One region of the Streptomyces colwelliae genome, then DNA from elsewhere that is predicted to be linked to it. Evidence: riboswitches for the same ligand, from Rfam matches in the RefSeq annotation. Region 1 holds a riboswitch; the other holds the start of a gene.
What was found. Region 1 has a riboswitch for ZMP and ZTP ahead of ACNFOC_RS32825 (bifunctional 5,10-methylenetetrahydrofolate dehydrogenase/5,10-methenyltetrahydrofolate cyclohydrolase). Riboswitches for the same ligand answer to the same signal wherever they lie in the genome.

Region 2: another riboswitch for ZMP and ZTP. It lies ahead of ACNFOC_RS04200 (phosphoribosylaminoimidazolecarboxamide formyltransferase); the one in region 1 lies ahead of ACNFOC_RS32825 (bifunctional 5,10-methylenetetrahydrofolate dehydrogenase/5,10-methenyltetrahydrofolate cyclohydrolase).

The regions. Positions count from the first base shown of each region.
Region 1 covers NZ_JBLTJC010000199.1:34-4,236, forward strand. The annotation lists partial or broken gene ACNFOC_RS32810 (ABC transporter ATP-binding protein) at 1-863, shown strand, start outside; gene ACNFOC_RS32815 (hypothetical protein) at 943-1,239, opposite strand; gene ACNFOC_RS32820 (nuclear transport factor 2 family protein) at 1,411-1,776, shown strand; ZMP/ZTP riboswitch at 2,036-2,120, shown strand; gene ACNFOC_RS32825 (bifunctional 5,10-methylenetetrahydrofolate dehydrogenase/5,10-methenyltetrahydrofolate cyclohydrolase) at 2,142-2,990, shown strand; gene ACNFOC_RS32830 (CU044_5270 family protein) at 2,991-3,890, opposite strand; gene ACNFOC_RS32835 (RNA polymerase sigma factor) at 3,984-4,203, opposite strand, start outside.
Region 2 covers NZ_JBLTJC010000011.1:43,258-47,460, reverse strand. The annotation lists gene ACNFOC_RS04205 (IMP cyclohydrolase) at 1-949, opposite strand, end outside; gene ACNFOC_RS04200 (phosphoribosylaminoimidazolecarboxamide formyltransferase) at 1,045-2,202, opposite strand; ZMP/ZTP riboswitch at 2,233-2,317, opposite strand; gene ACNFOC_RS04195 (helix-turn-helix transcriptional regulator) at 2,466-2,876, shown strand; gene ACNFOC_RS04190 (VOC family protein) at 2,887-3,303, shown strand; gene ACNFOC_RS04185 (VOC family protein) at 3,375-4,124, shown strand; gene ACNFOC_RS04180 (hypothetical protein) at 4,111-4,203, opposite strand, start outside.

The DNA of each region.
Region 1 (4,203 bases):
AACGCGAACGACGAGGGCGGTCCGACGGCGAGATTCCGCCGGACCGCCCTCGCCGACGACTCCTCCCCGGTCCGCACGAGATACGCCGCCTCCATCGTCCTCGACGCGGCGCGGGCGTCGTCACCACGCAGGACGCCCTTGACGACGTCCGCTTCCGCTACGCCGACGACCTCCCCTACGTCCACCACGGCGTGACCTTCGAGGTACCGGCCCAGGGCATGACGGCGTTCGTCGGCCCGTCCGGCGCGGGCAAGACCACCGTCTTCTCCCTCATCGAGCGCTTCTACGACCCCGAGTCCGGCGCCATCACCCTCGACGGCCGGGACCTCGCGGAGTGGGAACTCTCCCAACTCCGGTCCGCCATCGGGTACGTGGAGCAGGACGCCCCGGTCCTGTCGGGTTCCCTGCGCGACAACCTGCTGCTCGGCAACCCGGACGCGGACGACGACGCCGTCACCCGCGTCCTGAGGACGACCCGCCTCGACGGCCTGGTCGCCCGCCTCCCGAAGGGCGCCGACACTCTCGTCGGCCACCGCGGCACCCGCCTCTCGGGCGGCGAACGCCAGCGCGTCGCCATCGCCCGCGCGCTGCTGCGCCGGCCCCGGCTGCTGCTCCTCGACGAGGCGACCTCGCAGCTGGACGCGGTGAACGAGGCGGCCCTGCGCGACACCGTCGCCGATGTGGCCCGTACGACGACGGTCCTGGTCGTGGCGCACCGGCTGTCCACGGTGACGATGGCCGACCGGATCGTCGTCATGGACGCGGGCCGGGTCCGCGCGGTGGGCACGCACCGGGAGCTGGTGAGCGCGGACCCGCTGTACGCGGAGCTGGCGGCGACGCAGTTCCTGGCGACGACTGGCTGACCTCGGGGAACGACTGAGGGCCGCCCGTTTCCGGACGGCCCTCAAGGTCTGCGTGCTCCGCGGGATCAGTGCTGCGGGCTCACGGCTCGATGCTGGGGAGGAGTCCCGTGACCGGCGCGGCGAGGTCGGTGACCTGGTGCAGCTGCTGGAGGTCGTTCAGGTGGTTCAGCCCCTGGAGCTGACTGGCGACCCGCGGGACCTCCGCCCGGTGCTCGGCGGGGATCTCGCTCACCGCGAGCGAGTCCAGCAGGGCGACCGGGCTGACCTTGCCGTCCTTGAAGGCGGGCGCGTCGGCGGCGTTCGCCATCGGCGCGACGAGGCCGGTGACCCCGACCGCGAGACCAACGGCGGCGGCAATACGTCGTGTTGAGATCATGCCCTCAGCAACGCGCCCGGTCCCCGCGCGGTCACGGGCACGGGTGGGCGCTCACCCGTCAGGCGGAGTGTGCCGCCCGGTTTGCCGACCCGGGCGTGACGGAGGAGTCTCGTAGGAGAGGCCCTCCGCGGCTCGCTCCTGTTCGGGCCGCGGCCCTCCGAGGAGGTCACCATGGGCACTGCGGCACGCCCCGGCTTCGACACCGAAGCCCTGCGCCGGGGCATCGAGGATCACACAGCGGCGACACTTCTGTCGCTCTACGCGGACGACGCCGAGATCCACGTCGTCGACCACCAGACCCAGCCCAGTCACCCCAAGGTCCTGCACGGCCGGGACGAGATCGGCGCGATGCTCGCCGACGTCTACAGCCGCGACATGACGCACAAGCTGGAGCAGTGCGTCGTGGAAGGGGACCGGGTTGCTTACAGCGAGTCGTGTCAGTACCCGGACGGGGCCAGGGTCCTCGCCGAGTCGATGCTCCTGCTCCAGGACGGCAAGATCACCCGGCAGACCATGATCCAGGCATGGGACGGCTAGCGGGGCTGGTACCGAGGGTCCGGATCAGCACCCGTCTGACCTGGACCTTCTCGGCGAGCACCGCACCCGCGCGTTCCGTCGTGACGCGACGCCGAGCAACGGTTACCGCAGCGGGTCTGCGCGCGTCCGCCGCTCTCCTGGGGTCGGCGCTGCGGGCGGCGCGATCCCACCCGCTTCCGCCGCCGCCTGCCGGTCGGACCCGGCACGTCCGGCGTCGGTGAGCGGGCCCCTGACGGTCGTAGGACCGTCCGTTAGGCTGTTCGTGGGTCGTGACTGGCGCTGAGGTGGAGCACCACCGTGGAGCGGCCCACGCGGAGTCGATGCCGTGCGCCTGGGCGATTGGTCAACCAGCTCAGGAGTGGATCATGTCCCAGGCACGACTCATGGACGGCACCGCGCTCGCCCGGCGCATCGTCGAGGACACCGCGAAGAAGGCCGCCGACCTCACGGAGCGCACCGGTACGGCGCCCTGTCTGGCGACGGTCCTGGTCGGCGCGGACCCCGCGTCCGTCACGTACGTCCGGATGAAGCAGAACCGTTCGCGCAAGGCCGGCATCGAGTCCCGGCACGTCGAACTGCCCGCCACCACGACCACCGTCGAACTGGTCGGCACCCTCACCGCGCTCTCCACCGACCCCACCGTGCACGGCATCCTGCTCCAGCACCCGATGGGTGAACACATCGACGAGCGGGCCGCGTTCGAGGCCATCGCGGCGGAGAAGGACGTGGACGGCGTCACCTTCGCGTCCTTCGCGACGATGAGCTTCGGCCTGCCGGGCTTCGTGTCCTGCACGCCCGGCGGCATCATGCGGCTGCTCGACGAGTACGACGTCGACCCGTCCGGCAAGCGGGCCGTCGTGGTCGGCCGCAGCGCGATCCTCGGCAAGCCGGCCGGCATGCTGCTGCTCGCCCGCGACGCGACGGTCACCTACTGCCACTCCCGCACCCAGGACCTTTCGGCGGTGGTGCGCGAGGCGGACATCGTGGTCGCCGCCGTCGGACGCCCCCGCCTGATCCGCGGCGAGGACATCAAGCCCGGCGCGGTCGTCATCGACGCCGGCTACAACGCGGGCAACGTCGGCGACGTCGACTTCGACTCCGCCGCCGAACGCGCCTCGCTGATCACGCCGGTACCGGGCGGTGTCGGCCCGATGACGATCGCCACGCTCCTGGAACAGACCGTGACCGCCGCCGCCCGGCAGCTCGGGGTGTGATCAGCGCGTCCACGCGCTGTAGTCCATGACGTCCCCGGCCTTGACGCCGTACTCGGGCTGGTCCTTCGTGAAGGTGCTCTCCAGTCCGAGGACGGCGCCGGTGGCCGGGTCCATGATCAGCATCAGGCGGCTGCCCGACTGCCGATACACATACGCCTGCCCGTGCCGCCCGAGGCGGTCGGTCACCTCCCCCACCGGCCGCAGCCCGTCCGCCCCCGCGAGCAGCCGCGCCAACGCGGCCGACTCACGCGCCCCGAGCGTCCAGTGGTCCAGCAACTCCCCCACGGCCGCAAGGAGTTCGGCAGTGGTCAACGGCGTCTTGCTGTACGCCGTCTCCTGGAGGTACGCCCGCAGTCCCGCCACGTCGTGCGGGGGCCGGGCATCGGGCGGGACATCGCTCCAACTCGGCGGATACGTCGTGTCCTTGAGGACATGCCCGTTCTCGACATCACGCTCCGTGTGACTGTCGTCCGCGTTCCAGCGCACGATGCGTTCCTCGGGGACGGTGACGGGTGGCTTGTCGTCCGACATGCCGAGACTCCAGGACTGCACGTGGGTTCCCTTGCGCAGAACGGGAGTTCCGTCGACGGCGACCGCCGCGGCGAGGGCGGCGAGCTGCTTCAGGGATACGGGCGTGGAGTGCGCCTGCACGACCAAGGGGCGGGGAGCCGCCACCGCCGGGGTACTGCTCGGCCCGCTCAGCACCAGAGTGAGCACGGTCGCGGCAACGGCAGTTGCGGCCGCGAGGCTCCAGAGCAGTCGGCGGCGCCGTGAACGCCGTTCGTACAGCAACCGGTTGAGCCCGCGCTCGGCGTGATGGTCGAGCGGCCCGTCGCCATAGAGGGGCCCATCGCTTGTGAACGGGTTGGCGCTACGAAGAAGTTCAAGCTCATCAGCCATGACGATGTTCCTCCGGGGCGACTGTGGCGCCCCAAAGGGGCGCGGGGAACTGCGCGACCAGCCACGACGGCGCAGCAGCCAATCGACAACACATCACGCCGCTCCTCCGGCCACCGCACTCAGCCTCTCTATCTCCGCTCTCAACCGCCGTCGCGCCCGGTGCAACCGCATCGCCGCAGCCCGCACCCCACACCCAAGAACCACGGCAACCTCCTCCACACCCAGTTCCTCCCACGCCGTAAGCCTCAACACCTCCTGGTCGCCTGACGACAACCGCGCCAACGCCTCGTGCACCCACGCCCCGGGGGCATCC
Region 2 (4,203 bases), on a different contig from region 1:
GGGCGATCTCGTCCAGTAGAACGGGATCGCCCTCGAACCGGTACTTGTCGAAGTACTCCGTGGCGGCCCGTCCGGACCGGAGCGTGAAGTGGCTTTCGAGGTGGGAGACGGCATGGATGCGGCGAGCGAGATCGGAATGTGTCACAGGAAGCCTGTCTCGGCCTGTCTCCCAGGCGTCCCGCCCGTCCACGACACGGGTTTGCCGCACGGACCCACGCCCAAGCGACCGTTGGGGCAGAAGGCGGGCGCTACAAGCGTCACAGCTCAAGCAGATCGCCGGATCGCCGACCCTGGTCCCTGGGGCAGGATCAAGGACGGCGGCAGCGATCCTGAACCGTTCGTCGAGCGCGGACCAGATCTCGTCCAACAGTTCCTCGGCGTTCCTGGCGCTGACAGCGGCCTCGGTGAAGGGAGCGGCGACCGAGACCTGTTCGCCATCGGAGTCGTAGGTGGTCAGCAGGACCGCCTCGCCCGGTTCCAGATCCTGCACGGCGAGGGTCATCACGTTGCTGGTCAGGCGTGCGGCGCGACTGGGCCGGGCGGCTCCGAAAACGGCGGTGCGTCCGCCGTCGCGGCTGATCAGCGCGGTGATCCGGGACGTCCGGATCGGCGGGTCCGGTTCGTACTCGAAGCCGCTGAGCGCTTCGGTGGGCGCGGCTCCCGCACGGAGTCGTTCCGCGGCCTGGGACACCTGCTCACCATTACCCAGAACCAGCCAGCCACCGGTAGCCGTGGCGGCGGCGTAGTGGCGCAGTGGATCATGTTTCCCCATGGTGCGGGGGCCGACCACGAGCTCACCGTCGATCAGTCGCAGGGCGCGGTCGCGCGAGGCAGGGCTGCGTCCGGTGAGGAAGTAACCACCCAGAACCGCTCCGGAGTGGGTGCGGGTGCACAGGACCCCGCGGCCCGGGTAGGGGTTGGCGGACAACAGGTCGTGGAGGTCGAGCATGCGGTGCCCTTTCTGGTCGGTCCGAGGACGGCATCCCTGTCGACGGCGCTTTCCTGACGCAGCGCCCCACGAGCGTCGTCGCAGGGCATGGTTCCTCAGTGGTGGAACAGCCTGAGGCCGGTGCGTGCGAGGGCGATCCGATGCTCGCGGCAGGCGTCTTCGACCTCGGCGGAACGGATCGATCCGCCCGGCTCGGCGATGTAGCGGACACCGTGCCGGTGTGCGTGGTCGACGTTGTCGCGGAACGGCAGAGCCCCGTCGGAGACGAACGCGACGCCCTTCAGACGGGCCATCCACTCGGCGCGCGAGCTGCCGGTCAGCTCTTCCCCCGGTTGGGACAGCGCACGGGAGAGGCGGGTGCTCTCGTCCGGCGTGAGGTCACCCTCGATGAAGCGGATCTGCCAGTTGATCCGGTCCTGGCGTCGGATGTCCGGCCGGAAGGCGAGAGCTCGAACCGCCGGATGGCGACGCAACCACCAGGTGTCGGCCTTCGCGCCGGCAAGTCGCGTGCAGTCGACGCGGGACTGCTGTCCCGCGCCGATGCCCAGCGTCACCCCGTCCCGCAGGTAGCACACCGAGTTGGACTGGGTGTGACGCAGCACCACCAGGCCGAGCAGAAGATCCTCCGCGGCCGTCGTGGGCAGCGCACCGCACACGACGTTCTCCAACAGCGTGGCGGCAAGCGGCACTTCGTCCCGTTGCTGGGCCAGGCGCAGGCCGAAGACCTCGCGCGTCTCACGCTCCGGCGGCACAAAGGCCGGGTCCGCCTCCATGACGAGGAAGCGGCCGTTCTTCTTCTTGGCGAGCGTTCCCACGGTGCCCGGCGCATAGCCCGGCGCGATGATGCCGTCGCAGACCACGCGGGCCAGCAATGCGGCAAGTTCCGCGTCGACCGGGTGCGAGACAGCGGCGAAGTCTCCGTAGGAGGACTTCGGGTCGGCGTCGCGAGCGCGGAGATACGCACTGGTCAGGGGGCCGACATCGGGCTGCTGAACGCCGTAGAGCTCCGCTGTCACGTCATCGACGGGCCCGGCCACGGCGGCACCGGCGGGTGAGACATGCTTGAAGGAAGCAGCCGCCGGCCGTTTCAGGGCCCGGCTCGCCTCACACACCAGCTGCCAGCCGTTCAGCGCGTCCAACATGTTGATGTACGACGGGCTTCCCTGCACCACCCGAACCGGCCACCGGCCGGGCCCCACCGGCGTGGCATGCGCCGGCTGCTGCTGTGGGTTGATTCCGTAACGCAGATCCACGTCTTGGCCTCCTCAGCGGAAATTCACTGGCGGAGGCGCCCAGGCGGTCGACGCTCACGTGAAAGAACAGCCGCTCCCCGGTGGTTGTCCACCCTCGCCAGTCGCGGCCGGGCACCACTGTATCGGCAGACACGGCGTGGTGATCGGTCAGGCTGTGTGTGGGGGGGGGAGCCAGTCGGCCCGTCCCGACCGACGGCGGAGCCCCTCTCCCTCGCGTTCCTGGACCGAGGTCAAGACGCCGCACCCGTGCCATCCTGGGCGACGTGAACCGCGACGATCTCGTACGGCTGCGCCAGGCCCGTGACCGCATGAACCGCGAGTACGCCGAACCGCTCGACATGGCCTCGATCGCGCGGACCGCGCTGATGTCCCCGGGCCACTTCCAGCGCAGCTTCCGCGCCGCGTACGGGGAGACGCCGTACAGCTATCTCATGACCCGGCGGATCGAGCGGGCGAAGGCGCTGCTGCGGCGCGGCGACCTCAGCGTGACCGAGGTGTGCATGGCCGTCGGCTGTACCTCGCTCGGTTCGTTCAGCTCGCGCTTCACCGAACTGGTCGGCGAGACCCCGAGCGCCTACCGCGCCCGCTCCCACGAGGCGGGCGCGGTGATCCCGTCCTGCGTGGCCCGCACTTTCACCCGCCCGAACCGGGCGGGACCACCGCTCCGCCCCTAGCCTGTCGTCCATGGATCTCAAACTCCGCCAGTGCTTCATCGCCGTCGACGACCACGACAAGGCGCTCGCCTTCTACTGCGACGTCCTGGAGCTGGAAATCCGTAACGACGTCGGTTTCGAGGGCATGCGGTGGGTGACCGTGGGGTCGCCGTTGCAGCCGGACGTGGAGATCGTCCTGGAGCCGCCGGCCGCGAACCCGGACGCCTCCCCCGCCGACAAGCAGGCCATGGCCGAACTGCTCGCCAAGGGCACTCTGCGCGGGGTCAACTTCACCACCGCCGACTGCGACGCCCTCTACGCCCGCGTCCAGGAGTCCGGCGCCGAGGTGGTCCAGGAGCCGACGGACCAGCCGTACGGCGTCCGCGACTGCGCGTTCCGCGACCCGGCCGGGAACATGCTGCGGTTCATGCAGCGCAGCGGCGATTGAAGGCGGGACCGAAAAAAGGACGGGCCGAAAATCACGCGGGCGCGTCGCATGCTCCCGCCTACGATCACGCCATGAGCGCACCGACCATCCGCTGGACCCACGCCTTCGTCGACCGCCCGCTCGGCCTCCTGGGCCCGGCTCACGCCTTCTGGACGGCCGTCACGAACACCCGGCTGTCCGAACCGCGCGGTGAACAGGGGGAGTTCGTCACCTTGCTGTCCGAGGGGGCCGACGCCTGTGTGAAGGTCCAGGGGGTCGAGGCGGGCGCGGGCGGCGCTCATCTCGACTTCTCCGTCGAGGACGTACCGGCGTTCGTGGGCGCCGCGCTGCGACTCGGCGCGGAGACCGTCGCCGAGCACGACGGCTGGGCCGTACTCCGGTCCCCCGGCGGTCAGTTGTTCTGCGCCGTCCCCTGGCACGGCGAGTCCGTACGACCGCCCGTCGTGGCCGGCAGCCGCCTCGACCAGGTCTCCCTCGACATCGGCCCCGGCTCCTACGACGCCGAAGTCGCCTTCTGGAGCGCCCTGTTGCCCGACTGGGCCTCGCTGGCGGGCGCGCTCCCCGAGTTCCACGTGCTCAAGCCCCCGCCCGGCCTGCCGATCCGCATCCTGCTGCAACGCCTCGGCGAGGAACACCTCGCCGCCGCCCATCTCGACCTGGCCTGCGCGGACATCGGCGCGGCCGTCGCACGGCACGAGGAACTCGGCGCGACCGTCGTCTCCCACGGCAAGCACTGGACGGTGATGCGGGACCCGGCGGGCGGCGTCTACTGCCTGACCGGCCGCGACCCGGAGACCGGCGGGCTGCCTAACCGCCCCTGACGCAGACGACGATCACCCGGGGGTCGTCGTACCGCGAGTCCGTCGGCCTCGGACAGGCGCTCGCCGTGTCCTGGCCGTC